DNA from 2 places in the Pseudomonas sp. LB3P81 genome. Region 1 is predicted to be linked to the other one. Evidence: predicted binding sites of a transcription regulator. Region 1 holds the regulator's gene; the other holds the start of a gene.
What was found. The regulator FliA, encoded in region 1, starts transcription of late flagellar genes. The targets are predictions, from matches to a motif close to CTAAAGTTTNNNNNNNNNNNGCCGNTAA.
Positions count from the first base shown of each region.

Region 2: ACYZTL_RS22595 (methyl-accepting chemotaxis protein) is a predicted target of FliA. The motif match lies at 3,353-3,380, and genes of this name have one in related genera.

Region 1 is NZ_JBUBVG010000001.1:1,702,887-1,710,131, reverse strand. It holds gene flhA (flagellar biosynthesis protein FlhA) at 1-108, shown strand, start outside; gene flhF (flagellar biosynthesis protein FlhF) at 120-1,448, shown strand; gene fleN (flagellar synthesis regulator FleN) at 1,565-2,395, shown strand; gene fliA (RNA polymerase sigma factor FliA) at 2,392-3,132, shown strand; gene ACYZTL_RS07880 (chemotaxis response regulator CheY) at 3,300-3,671, shown strand; gene ACYZTL_RS07875 (protein phosphatase CheZ) at 3,694-4,482, shown strand; gene ACYZTL_RS07870 (chemotaxis protein CheA) at 4,530-6,779, shown strand; gene ACYZTL_RS07865 (protein-glutamate methylesterase/protein-glutamine glutaminase) at 6,831-7,245, shown strand, end outside.
Region 2 is NZ_JBUBVG010000001.1:4,863,805-4,871,049, reverse strand. It holds gene ACYZTL_RS22610 (glycerophosphodiester phosphodiesterase) at 1-566, shown strand, start outside; gene ACYZTL_RS22605 (PepSY domain-containing protein) at 764-1,072, shown strand; gene ACYZTL_RS22600 (PepSY domain-containing protein) at 1,231-1,536, shown strand; gene ACYZTL_RS22595 (methyl-accepting chemotaxis protein) at 1,612-3,237, opposite strand; gene ACYZTL_RS22590 (transporter) at 3,513-4,535, shown strand; gene ACYZTL_RS22585 (hypothetical protein) at 4,739-5,605, shown strand; gene ACYZTL_RS22580 (TylF/MycF/NovP-related O-methyltransferase) at 5,602-6,324, shown strand; gene ACYZTL_RS22575 (multidrug/biocide efflux PACE transporter) at 6,609-7,046, opposite strand; gene ACYZTL_RS22570 (LysR family transcriptional regulator) at 7,136-7,245, shown strand, end outside.

The DNA of each region.
Region 1 (7,245 bases):
TCGCGATTTGGCCGACTGGCAGTCCCGGGTTTGCATGTGTTGGCTTACCAGGAAATCCCTGACAACAAGCAAGTGACCATCGTTGCGACTGTAGGGCCCAACGGCTGAGGTAGTGGTTTATGCAAGTTAAGCGTTTTTTCGCCGCCGATATGCGTCAGGCCATGAAGCTGGTTCGTGATGAGCTGGGCGCTGATGCCGCCATCATTGGCAACCGCCGGATCGCCGGTGGTGTGGAGCTGACGGCCGCCCTCGATTACAAACTGTCGGCGCTGGCCCCGCGTGTTCCGAACATGGAACTCGAGGACGAGCTGCGCAAGACCCAGTCGCGGATCGTGACCGCCCAGGCCGAACTGAGCCTGCGTAGCGAAGGCGAGAGCGACAAGGCCACCAATCGCCAGTTGTTCGCCGGTCTGCCGCTGACTGCCGCCGAACCGCTGATCGAACCGACTTACACCGAACCCCGTCGTGCAGCGCCGGCCCCTGCGCCAGCCGCAGGCGGTGTCGATCCGCGGGCTTTCGACTCGATGCGTTCCGAGCTCAACAGCCTGCGCGAGCTGATGGAAGTACAACTCGGCTCCCTGGCCTGGAACCAGCTGCAAGGCAGCCGTCCGGCCCAGGCCAACCTTTGGCGTCGCCTGCAGCGCATCGGTTTGTCCGGACCGTTGTCCCGCGATCTGCTGGAAATGATTACCGACATTGAAGAACCTCGTCAGGCCTGGCGCATGTTGCTGGCGCACCTGGCGCGGATGATCGCCACACCGGAAGTCGAGCCGCTGGAAGAGGGTGGTGTAATTGCCATGGTCGGTCCTGCCGGCATGGGCAAGACCACCACCCTGGCCAAGCTCGCGGCCCGTTACGTGCTCAAGTATGGTGCGCAAAACATCGCGCTGGTGAGCATGGACAGCTACCGCATCGGCGCTCAGGAACAACTCAAAACGCTCGGCCGGATCCTCAACGTGTCGGTAACGCACGTCGATCCGGGCCAGTCCCTGGTGCAGGCGCTGGACCCTTTGCTGCGCAAACGCGTGGTGCTGATCGATACCGCAGGCCTTCAGGCCAGCGATCCGGCACTGCGCATGCAGCTCGAAAGCCTGGCCGGTCGTGGTATCAAATCAAAAAATTATCTGGTTCTGGCAACCACCAGCCAGAAACAGGTTTTAACCGCCGCTTATCACAGTTACAAGCGCTGCGGGCTCGCTGGCTGCATCCTGACTAAACTGGATGAGACGGCAAGCCTGGGCGAGGTGTTGAGCCTGGCAATCAGTCATGAGTTGCCGGTGGCTTACCTGACCGATGGACCTCGGATTCCGGATGATTTGCATCTGCCGCGTCGTCATCAGTTGGTCAGCCGCGCCGTCAGTGTGCAAATGCAGGAAGAACCCAGCGAGGAAGCCATGGCTGACATGTTCGCTGACATTTACCACAGTCCGACCAAGCAGGTCGGCTGAGGTGACAATGAATAGTTTTTGTACCTACATCGATGGTCTGCCATGCATTGTTCAGTTGATGAACGCGCAGCCAGTAATGTGGCCTCCGTCTATGCAAGACAAGGTAAAGAAATAACATGGGCAGCATGCATCCCGTACAGGTGATCGCGGTGACCGGCGGCAAAGGTGGCGTCGGGAAGACTAATGTGTCAGTGAACTTGTCCCTGGCTCTAGCTGAGCTCGGCCGGCGCGTCATGCTGCTGGACGCCGATCTGGGGCTGGCGAATGTCGACGTCCTGCTGGGACTGACACCCAAACGTACCCTGGCCGACGTGATCGAAGGCCGCTGTGAGCTGCGCGACGTGTTGTTGCAGGGGCCCGGTGGCATCCGCATCGTCCCGGCGGCGTCCGGCACTCAGAGCATGGTGCATCTGAGCCCGGCGCAGCATGCCGGCCTGATCCAGGCGTTCAGCGATATCGGCGATAACCTCGACGTCCTGGTGATCGACACCGCTGCGGGTATTGGTGAGTCGGTCGTCAGTTTCGTTCGCGCCGCGCAGGAAGTCTTGCTGGTGGTCTGCGACGAGCCGACCTCGATCACCGACGCCTACGCACTGATCAAACTGCTTAACCGCGACTACGGCATGAACCGCTTCCGCGTTCTGGCCAACATGGCCCAGAGCCCGCAGGAAGGTCGCAACCTGTTCGCCAAGTTGACCAAAGTCACGGATCGCTTCCTCGACGTCGCCTTACAATACGTCGGTGCGGTGCCGTACGACGAAAGCGTGCGCAAGGCCGTTCAGAAGCAGCGTGCGGTTTATGAAGCTTTCCCGCGTTCCAAGTGCTCCCTGGCCTTCAAGGCCATCGCACAAAAGGTCGATACCTGGCCGCTGCCCGCCAACCCGCGTGGGCACCTGGAGTTTTTCGTCGAGCGCCTCGTGCAACAAACGGCAGGACCCGTGCTATGACAGCCAGCGGTTACAATCTTTACAAGAAGTCGGCGCGTGACGCGCAGTACGAGCTGATCGAGCGTTACGCGCCACTGGTCAAACGCATTGCTTACCACTTGCTGGCGCGTTTGCCGGCCAGTGTCCAGGTCGAAGACCTGATCCAGGCCGGCATGATCGGCCTGCTTGAAGTATCGACCAAATACGACGCCAGCAAAGGCGCGAGTTTCGAGACTTACGCGGGCATTCGAATCCGCGGCGCGATGCTCGATGAAGTCCGCAAGGGGGACTGGGCGCCACGTTCGGTCCACCGCAATACCCGCATGGTCAGCGACGCAATTCGCTCGATTGAAGCTAAAACCGGTCGTGACGCTAAAGATCACGAAGTTGCGGCCGAACTCCAATTGAGTCTCGACGATTACTACGGGATTTTGAACGACACCCTGGGCAGCCGGTTATTCAGTTTCGACGATCTGTTGCAGGACGGCGAACACGAAGGGCTGCACGAGGATGGCGCGAGTGCTCATCTCGAGCCGTCACGCGATCTGGAAGATGAACGCTTCCAGGCGGCGCTGGCGGACGCGATTGCCAATTTGCCGGAGCGTGAGCGACTGGTGTTGGCGCTGTACTACGACGAAGAGTTGAATCTCAAGGAAATCGGTGAGGTCCTGGGGGTCAGCGAATCTCGGGTCAGCCAGTTACACAGCCAGTGCGCGGCCCGTTTGCGGGGGCGTTTGGGGGAGTGGCGAGCGCGCTGAAGGCAGTGTGGGGACACTGCGAACGTGGCTGGTGTGGTGTTGAACTGCGCCGGTTTCGATCTGTTGTGCTCCAGACAGTCATTGAGTGCTTTGCCGGATTGATTGAAATGGCGCGTCCAGGTGCTGGGCGCGTTTAAGACTGCTTGGAGGTCGAATTGGACAAGAACATGAAAATCCTCATCGTTGATGACTTCTCAACGATGCGGCGGATCATAAAAAACCTGTTGCGTGACCTTGGGTTCACCAACACGGTCGAGGCCGACGATGGCACTACTGCCATTCCGGTTCTCAACAGCGGAAGCATCGACTTTCTGGTAACGGACTGGAACATGCCTGGCATGACCGGTATCGATCTGCTGCGTCACGTGCGCGCCGATGAAAAGCTCAAGCACCTGCCGGTGCTGATGGTGACCGCTGAAGCCAAGCGCGAGCAGATCATCGAAGCGGCCCAGGCCGGTGTTAACGGCTATGTGGTCAAACCCTTCACGGCCCAGGCGTTGAAAGAAAAAATCGAGAAGATTTTCGAACGCATCGGTTGAGAAACTGCGCCACGGGGGAGCTATGGACCAAAAAGAATCTTCACAGGGCAATTTTGAATCGACCCTGAAAAAACACGCGGTCGAACTGGTCGAAAGCCTTGAAAAAGGCAAGTTCGGCGACGCTGTACAACTGATCCATGAGCTCAATCAGACCCGTGACCGCGGCCTGTATCAGGAAGTGGGCAAGCTCACCCGCGAGCTGCACAGCGCGATCGTCAATTTCCAGATTGACCCGCACATGCCGCAAGCCGAGGAAGTGTCGCAGATCACGGATGCCACCGAGCGTCTGGGTTACGTTGTGAAACTGACCGAGGCTGCTGCCAACCGCACCATGGATCTGGTCGAAAACTCCACGCCGCTGGTCAACAGCCTGAGCAATGAAGCCCAGGCGCTGAGCACGGACTGGGGGCGGTTCATGCGTCGCGAGGTCGGGGCTGAGGAGTTCCGCGAACTGGCACGGCGTGTCGACGGTTTCCTGACACGCAGCAGCGTGGACAACCGCGCGGTGTCGAGCAACCTCAACGACATTCTGCTCGCTCAGGATTACCAGGACCTCACAGGTCAAGTGATCAAGCGTGTGACCCAATTGGTCACTGAAGTTGAAAGCAACCTGCTCAAGCTCGTGCTCATGGCCAGTCACGTGGACCGCTTTGCGGGCATCGAACATGACCGTGAAGCGATGCTTGCTGAAAAAGATCCGCAAAAACATCTCTCTCAGGGTGAAGGTCCGCAGATTCATGCCGATAAAAGAGAAGACGTTGTGTCCGGTCAGGACGATGTGGACGATTTGCTATCCAGCCTAGGGTTTTAGAATTTTAGGTATTTTAGGTTTTTAGACCTGTTAGGAGCACACCCTTAATGAGCTTCGGCGCCGATGAAGAGATCCTTCAGGATTTCCTGGTTGAGGCCGGCGAGATTCTTGAGCAACTGTCCGAACAACTGGTCGAGCTTGAAAGCCGACCGGATGATGCGGACTTGCTCAATGCAATTTTTCGCGGTTTTCACACTGTAAAAGGGGGCGCCGGCTTCCTCCAGCTCAACGAGCTGGTGGAGTGCTGTCACATCGCCGAGAACGTGTTCGACATCCTGCGCAAGGGTGAGCGTCGCGTCGACCCGGAATTGATGGACGTGGTTCTCGAAGCGCTGGACGCGGTGAACAGCATGTTCAGCGAAGTCCGCGAACGCAGCCCGATCACGGCTGCCACGCCTGAATTGCTTGCAGCCCTGGCCCGTCTGGCCGAGCCGCAATCCGCCGATCAAGCCGCGCCTGTGGCTGAAGTGGTGGAAGAACCGGCTGCCGAAGCCGATTCGGGCGACATCACCGATAGCGAATTTGAACAACTGCTGGACTCGCTGAACGCCGTCAAGGCTCAGGCCGAGGCGCCGGCGGCTGCTCCGGTTGCAGCTTCCGATGCTGCGGCCAGCGACGAAATCACCGATGCAGAATTCGAGTCGTTGCTCGATCAACTGCACGGCAAAGGCCAGTTCGCCGTCGACGCGGTAGCTGCGCCTGCTGCACCGGCTGCCCCGAAAGCGCCAGGCGACAGCTCCGACATTACCGACGACGAGTTCGAAGCCCTGCTCGATCAGTTGCACGGCAAGGGCAACTTTGCCGTCGACGCGCTGGAATCGGCGATTGCTTCGGTCCCGGTCGCCGCTGCGCCCATCGCCAAAGCGGCTGGCAGCGATCTGATCTCGGATCACGAGTTCGAATCGCTGCTCGACGAATTGCACGGTAAAGGCAAGTTCACTGAAGTCGGCACCGGTTCTGCCGCTTCTTCGGTAGCGGCGCCCGTCGCCAAAGCCCCGGCACCTGTCGCCAAGGCGCCCGAGCCAAAAGCCGAAGCACCGAAGCCTGCCGCCGCTGCACCGAAGCCTGCCGCCGCTGCACCTGCCCGTGCACCGGCCGCGCCACCTGCGGAAAAACCGGCCAGCGAAGCCGAGACCACCGTGCGGGTCGACACCGCGCGTCTCGATGAAATCATGAACATGGTCGGCGAATTGGTTCTGGTGCGTAACCGCTTGGTTCGCCTGGGCGCCAACAGCGCCGATGAAGCCATGTCCAAGGCCGTGTCGAACCTTGACGTGGTCACGGCCGACCTGCAAACCGCGGTCATGAAGACCCGGATGCAGCCGATCAAGAAAGTCTTCGGGCGCTTCCCGCGTCTGGTTCGCGACCTGGCTCGCCAGCTCAAGAAAGAGATCAACCTGGAACTGGTCGGCGAAGAAACCGACCTCGACAAGAACCTCGTCGAGGCCCTGGCCGACCCGCTGGTCCACTTGGTGCGCAACTCGGTCGACCACGGTATCGAAGAGCCGGCCGATCGCGAAGCGATGGGCAAGCCGCGCAGTGGCAAAGTGATTCTGTCCGCCGAACAGGAAGGCGACCACATCCTGCTGTCCATCTCCGATGACGGCAAGGGCATGGACGCTGACGTGTTGCGCGGCATCGCGGTCAAGAAAGGTTTGATGGACAAGGATGCGGCGGACCGTCTCAGCGAGTCCGACTGCTTCAACCTGATTTTCGCCCCGGGTTTCTCGACCAAAACCGAGATCTCCGACGTGTCGGGTCGTGGCGTGGGCATGGACGTGGTGAAAACCAAGATCGCCCAGCTCAACGGCACCATCAACATCTACTCGACCAAGGGCAAAGGCTCGAAGATCGTCATCAAGGTGCCGTTGACCCTGGCGATCATGCCGACGCTGATGGTCATGCTCGGCAACCAGGCGTTTGCGTTCCCGCTGGTGAACGTCAACGAGATCTTCCATCTCGACCTGTCGCGCACCAACGTGGTGGACGGCCAGGAAGTGGTGATCGTGCGGGACAAGGCGCTGCCACTGTTCTACCTCAAGCGCTGGCTGGTCAGCTCCGCCGCTCACGAAGAGCAGCGCGAAGGCCATGTGGTGATCCTTTCGGTGGGCACCCAGCGGATCGGCTTCGTCGTCGATCAACTGGTCGGCCAGGAAGAAGTGGTCATCAAGCCATTGGGCAAAATGCTCCAGGGAACCCCGGGCATGTCCGGCGCCACCATCACCGGTGACGGCCGCATTGCGCTGATTCTCGATGTTCCGAGCATGCTCAAGCGTTACGCCGCACGGCGTATTTGATTCTGGGGGGAGCGGGGCGACTGAGCCTCGCCCCCGCCTAACGGAGTGTTTATGGTAGTCAAAGTCCTGGTGGTGGACGATTCGGGGTTTTTCCGCCGCCGCGTCTCGGAAATTCTTTCAGCGGATTCGAATATCCAGGTCGTCGGTACGGCGACCAACGGAAAAGAGGCGATCGATCAGGCGCTGGCCCTCAAGCCGGACGTGATCACCATGGACTACGAGATGCCGATGATGGATGGCATCACGGCGGTGCGGCACATCATGCAGCGCTGCCCGACGCCGGTGTTGATGTTCTCCTCGCTGACGCACGAAGGCGCCCGGGTCACTCTGGATGCGCTGGACGCAGGCGCGGTGGATTTCCTGCCGAAGAATTTCGAAGACATCTCGCGCAATCCCGAGAAGGTCAAGCAACTGCTGTGCGAAAAGATTCTCAGCATTTCGCGCAGTAACCGTCGTGTCAGCGCTT
Region 2 (7,245 bases), 3.2 Mb from region 1:
GCGGCTGGCTGAGTCCGGCCGGTTCCAAACTGGCGAAAAGCTATCTGGCGGTCGGCCAGGGCACAGGCAAGGTGGTGCTGCAAACCTTCGAGAAGAGCAGCCTCGAACTGCTGGAAAAAGAAATGCCGCAGGTGCCGAAGATCCTGCTGTTGTGGGTCGGCGAAGGCAGCATCGAGCCCAAGTCCAAAGTGACGTTCGCCGAGTCTGGCGACAAGGATAAAGCCACGTACTACGCCAAACAGGAACCGAAGGACAAAGCCGAATTCCAGCAATGGGTCGAGTACGCCAAGGCCCAGGGCGCGATCGGCACCGGGCCGTCTGCCGCGCTGACCAAGGGCGGCGATCAGAGCTACTCAGACCTGGTGAAACCGTGGATGAACCAGTACACCCACGATCAGGGTTTGTTGGTGCACGTCTACACCGTCGATGATCCGGTGGATTACCAGAAAGTCATGGACGCTGGCGTCGATGGCATCTTTACCAACCGCGCCAGCGAACTGCTGAAGTTCTACAAACGCCCGGCGGCGGGCACCGTTGCGCAGTTGTTGCAGAACAACGGGTATTGATCCAGGACCGAGGCGACCCGTTCGCGGGCAAGCCACGCTCCCACAGGTCCGCATCAATCCTGTGGGAGCGGCGGTGCGACGATTCGACTTGCCCGCGAAGCTTTTGCAAACGACGCGGTTCCGGGAATTTAAGGATGAATTAAGTTGCCACATTTAATCTGGCGCCACTTAAACAGCTCACCCAAGGAATGAACTTCATGAAGACTTTGACTGCCCTGTTCACCGCTGCTGCCCTGACCCTCACCGCTGGCCTGGCCCAGGCGAATGATGTTCCTGTCGATCAGATCCCTCAGTTGGTCAAAGATAAAAAGATCAAGCCGCTGGAAGAACTGAACCAGATCGTATTGAAGTTGCACCCGGGTGCCACGATTACAGACAGCGACCTGGACAACCACTTCAACAACTACGAGTACGAAGTCGAACTGAAAGATGCCAAAGGCATTGAATGGGACGTGGACTTGAACGCCGCCACCGGCGAAGTCCTGAAAAACAAGCAAGACGACTGATGCCCAAACAACAAAGCCGCACGATTTTCGGATCGTGCGGCTTTTTTGCGTCTGAGCGTTTGTAAGACTTTGATTCCGGTTCAGGAATTTTAAGGGTGAGTTAAGTTGCCGCGATTAAGTTGACCTCGCGCCATTAACTCATCCAAGGAATGAACCTCATGAAAACACTGACTGCTTTGTTCGCCGCTGCCACCCTGACCCTCACTGCCGGTTTGGCCCAGGCGAATGAAAACGATGTGCTGCTGCACCATATTCCTCAGTTGCTCAAGGAAGGCAAGATCAAGCCGCTGGAAGAATTGAACGAGGTCGCACTGAAGCTGCATCCGGGTTCGAGGATTACCAAAACCCAACTGGAACATCGCCTCGACGGTTACATCTATGAAGTCGACCTGATTGACGCCAATAAGGACGAGAAAAACGTGGACCTGTTAGCCGCGACCGGCAAGGTCCTGAACAACAAATAAGGCCAACCGACGCTCCCCGCAAAGCCGCACGATTTGATCATCGTGCGGCTTTTTTGTGCGCGCGCCCGGCCGAAGTCAGGCGCTGAGGCGTGCCGTCACCTCATTCAGTTGCCCCGACAACCCATGCAGGTTGTGACTGGCCGCTTCGGTGCGCTGCACGTTGTCCAGGTTGGTACTGGCGATGCTGGTGATTTCGGTGAGGTTGCGCGAGATGTCTTCGGCGACCGAGGTCTGCTCTTCGGCAGCGGTGGCGATCTGGCGGTTCATGTCGCGGATGGCTTCCACGGCGAGGGTGATGCGCTCCAGCATGGCACCGGCCTGAGTCACCTGTTCGACGCTTTCTTCACTGCGCGACTGACCGCTTTCTATCGCCTGGGCCGCGTCCACCGCACCGGTTTGCACGGTCTGGATGATCTGGTTGATCTCGATGATCGACGCCGCCGTGCGCTGGGCCAGGCTGCGCACTTCATCGGCCACCACCGCGAAACCGCGCCCGGCTTCACCGGCACGGGCGGCTTCGATGGCCGCGTTGAGCGCCAGCAAATTGGTCTGCTCGGCGATGCCGCGAATCACTTCCAGCACTTTGCCGATGCGGCCGCTGTCGGTTTCCAACTGTCGAATGACCGTCGCGGTGTTGGCGATTTCGCCGCGCATGCGGGTGATGGTGTGGATGGTGCCCTGCATGACTTTTTCGCCTTGCTGGGCGGACTGGTCGGCGTCATCCGCCGCACGCGCGGCATCGGCGGCGTGGCGCGCGACTTCCTGCGCGGTGGCGGACATTTCGTTCATCGCTGTGGCCACCTGGTCGGTGCGGTTGAACTGCTCGTTGGTGCCGCTGGCCATGAGGCCGGCGATCGCTTTCAGCTCACCGCTGGCGCCGTCCAGATCCTTGGCACTTACCTGCAAGCGGCTGAAGGTGTCGGCGAGGAAATCGCGCAGCGTGTTGGCCGCGGTCGCCAGTTTGCCCAGCTCATCCTGCCGGGTGCTGGCCACGCGTTCGGCAAATTTGCCCTGGCTGAGTTGCGCCACGTAGTCGATCAGCTTGCGAATCGGCTCGACCAGGTTGCGGTTGACCAGCCACAGGCTCAACAGGCCGATCAATAGACCCGAAGCGAGCATCACGATGATCCCCAGCAACACGGTGCGATCGGCGCTGGCGCTGATCAGCTTCGACTTCTCAGTGCCCTGTTTGCGCAATTCACTGACCAGTTCGCTCAGCTGATCACTGGTCGCCCGGTCCACGCCCTTGACCGCAGTGTCGCCCGCGGTTGAATCGGCACCGGCCGCCAAGTAGGCATCACGGCCCTTTTGGTAGGCCGCGCCTAACACGCGGTGTTCGTCACGCAGGCGTTCGATGCGGGTCTTGAGTTGCGGCTCGATGCCCTTCTGCCCGGCCAGTTCGCCGAGGATGCCCTGCACATCGCGCTGACGGTCTTCGAACTGCTTCCAGTACTTGTCCAGGTCCGCCGGTTGCTTCCCGCGCAGCAGGACGTTTTTCCATTCCTGGACCTGCGCCTTGAATTGCAGGTTGGCTTCATCGATCAATTGCGAAGTATGCAACGGACCTTCAATCAGATTCGCGTAGCTCTGAACGCCGCTGGACAGAAAGTGAAAGCAGGCCAAAGCGATCAACAACATCGCCAACAGGCTGCCGCTCAGCAGGGCGAGAATTTGCGCTCTCAAAGACTGTTGCAAAAACATCGGAAGGTACTCATGACAGGAATGAGGCACGCCTTGGGTGAGGCGTGAAAGTAGTCCGGACATCCCTGTCTGCGGCGTTGGCTGGTGGCCGAAGGCGCGCAACTTAACTTAAGCGTCATCGGCATACCAGAGCGCTTCTTGAAGAGAATCCGACCATCGGTAAAGCAAACGTTTGCGTTATCTAATCGTCACAAAAATGTCATCACGTTTTGCGATGATGCGGTTCAAGTGAACCTGTGAAACCCGCGACAGGCGCCTCCTCACAGCGAGACCAAATGAACCACAGCATCGACCAAAGCCATCGCGACCCGGACCTGTTCGGTCTGCTGTACGGTTTCAGTTTTCGCCCCGGCGAACGTGGTCGCGAGCTCGATTCGGCCATGGCGTTGCGGTGCCTGCAGCAACAGGACGACAGCGACGAGTTTCTCTGGCTGCACCTGAACCTCGCCCACGCCGCGTGCGAGCGCTGGATGAAAAGTCATCTGGAATTGCCCGACGAGTTTTTCGAAGCCTTGCATGAAGGCTCGCGTTCGACGCGCATCGAGCATGTCGATTCGGCGTTGCTGGCGGTGGTCAACGATGTGGTGTTCAACCTCAGCAGCATGGTGTCGTCGGATGTGTCGACGCTGTGGGTGTGCGCCCGCAGTCGGCTGATCATCAGCGCACGCCTGCAACCGCTGCACTCTGTGGACAAGTTGCGTTCGTCGGTGAAGGCCGGTGAACGCTTTCGTTCGCCGCTGGAATTGCTGGTGCATTTGCTGCGCGACCAGGGTGAGGTGCTAACGCAGATCGTGCGCAAGACCAGCCTCAGTGTCGATCAGATCGAAGATGAGTTGCTGTCCTCGCGGCTGTCGACCAACCGCGCGGAGCTGGGCGCCAATCGCCGGGTGCTGGTGCGCCTGCAACGATTGCTGGCGCTGGAGCCGGGCTCGTTGCTGCGCCTGCTCAACCGTCCGCCGCAGTGGTTGCAAAAGGAAGACGTGAAGGAACTGCGCAAGTCCACCGAGGAGTTTGCGCTGATCATCAACGACCTCACGGCGCTGGGTGAACGGATCAAACTGTTGCAGGAAGAGATTGCCGCCAACCTCAACGAACAGAGCAACCGCACGCTGTTCACCCTGACGGTGGTGACGGTGCTGGCGTTGCCGATCAACATCATTGCCGGTTTCTTTGGCATGAACGTGGGTGGGGTGCCGCTATCCGAGGATCCGGAAGGGTTCTGGATTCTGGTGGCGCTGGTGGCTACGTTTACGGTGATTGCGGGGCGTTGGGCGTTTCGTAAGCGCCAGGATTATTAAGATCAAAAGATCGCAGCCTTCGGCAGCTCCTACGCAAGGCATCCCGGCCCGTTCCTGAGCCGGGATTTTTTTGTCCGGACAATGCTTTTCGTCGAAAATTCAGGGGATTGCGCTTTTATTGATCCACCTTCCGCCGGATTGCACTTCAGTTTGCTAACGTGTGGCCGACTCTTAATAGACTCGATGCATTCAGGAGTGGAATCGTGAATCTGTACATCAATCAGCTTCAACAGAAAGCTGACTTCAAAGAAGCCATCTACGCCGGCGACATCTTCCTGAACACACAACTGCGCACCGCCAAAGAGCTGTGTGCGTTCGCCCAGGAAAGCATCACCGCTGCCTTCGACGGCGAAACCAACCACCAGGCGCTGCACACGCTGATGCCGGTGGAAGAATTCGTGGTACTGGTGACACGCCTCAAGGGCCAGTTCACCAACAGTCAGCGCGCCAAAGAGCTGATTCGCAGCTTCACCGAAGAGATCGGTGCAGCCCCCGAAGAATTCATCTTCGACGTACCGCGTATCCGCGTCGTGCCGAACTACGACTACCTGCATGCGGGCGTCAGCTATGCCTACAAGCCGCATCGCGATACCTGGTACGGCGGCGTCGATTGCCAGATCAATACCTGGATGCCGGTCTACACGATCCAGCCTGACCAGACCATGATGATCAACCCGACCTACTTCGATGCCCCGGTGAAAAACACTTCGGCGCAATGGAGCCTGTCGGACTGGATTGACGTACAACGTCAACGCGCCAAGGACAACGTCAAGGAAGAGGCACGCCAGCACCCGGTGCCCACCGAAGCGATCAACACCGCGTCCGAAATACGCATCGCCGGCAACACCGCCGAGATGCTGATTTTTTCGGGGTCACACCTGCACGGCACGGTGCCCAACTACACGCAACAAACCCGCTTCAGCGTGGATTTCCGCCTGATGCACCTCGACGACCTCAAGCACAAGCGCGGCGCGATCAACGTCGACAGCGCGTGCCCTGACGTCGGCGCCGGTTTCAAAGACTACTTCCACGCCCACGACTTCTCGAATTTCCAAGGAATCCAGCAATGACCAAGCGTCGCATCACGCCCGCCGAGGCCCAGTACAACGAAACCCGTGCCAACGTTCTGAAACGGGTCGACGCCGAGTACGTGGCCGACGCGCCGTACGTCTTCGCCAACCGCATCGGCGTAACCGCTGCGCTGTCGCGTATGGAACTGTTCAAGAAAGTCGCTGAAGTACCGGGCGCGATCATCGAGTGCGGCGTGTACAAGGGCAACTCGCTGATGCTGTACATGCACTTGTCGATGATTCTCGAACCGTACGCGATCAACCGTTCGATCGTCGGCTTCGACACCTTCGAAGGCTTCCAGAGCATCGACAAGAAAGAAGACCCGGCCGACGTCAACGAGACCATGTTCTCCGACACCGACCAGTCGCTGATCCAGGACATGATCGACGCCAACGACCTGCTGCGTCCGGTGAACCGCATTCCACGTTGCGAACTGGTCAAGGGCGACATCGTCAAGACCGTGCCGGAGTGGGTCAAGACCCGTCCTGACCTGGTCGTGGCCATGCTGATCCTCGACACCGACCTGTACGAATCGACCAAAGTCGCGCTGGAAACCTTCCTGCCGTACATGCCAAAAGGCGCGATCGTGGTGCTGGACGAAGTCGCTTACCGCAACTTCCCGGGCGAAACCAAAGCGTTGCGTGAAGTGCTCGACCTGAACAAGATCGAACTCAAGCGTTTGCCGTTTGATAGCTGCGTAGGTTATTTCCACGTTTAACAAAAAACCTGCTCTGTTCTTGGGGTAGAGCAGGTTCTTGAATATGAAAAATATCCAATGTGGGAAGGGCCGGGCGACGTTCGCTTGCTCGCGAAAGCGGTGTGTCAGTCACCATTGATGTTGAATGATTAACCGCTTTCGCGAGCAAGCCCGCTCCCACAGAGGCGTCGGGCGGGATGTTTTTGTAAGCAGGCTTTCAGGATCAAAAGATCGCAGCCTCCGGCAGCTCCTACAGGGATCGTATTTCAACTGTAGGAGCTGCCGGAGGCTGCGATCTTTTGCTTTTATCCTTCACAAGCCTGGCGCATGAGGACCCGCTCCCGCAACACGTCATACGCCCAGTGGTAAACGTAGGTGTACGGCAGGAAAAACAGCAACACACCGATGTCCAGCAGGAATGCCTGCCACAGGCTGACCTTCAGCCACCAGGCAATCAGCGGCACGCCCACCGCCACCAGTCCGCCTTCAAACAGCAGCGCATGGACCACTCGCAGCCAAGCGTTGCGCACCAGGTCGAAACGCTCGAGCAGGCGATCGAAAATCCCGTTGAACACCACGTTCCAGGCCAGCGCCAGCGCCGCGATCACCACCGTGACGACGCCCATGTCGAGCATCGGTTTGTCCATGATCCACGCCAGCAACGGGGTGCAGATCACGATGGCCAGCAGCTCGAAGCCGATGGCCTGAAAAATACGTTCAGTGATGGATTTTTGGATGTTCATGAGCAGAACTCCTGAGTGACTGTGGTTGCCATGATCCACGCTCGCAACGATACTTCATAACCAATAACCATCGACCAAGGCGATAGTTCATGGCCTCCCAGGAAGTGTTGCAGGCGTTTGTGCAGGCGGCGACCCAAGGCTCGTTTTCCGCAGCGGCGCGCAAGCTGGGCCGCAGTCAGTCGACCATCAGCGCGGCGGT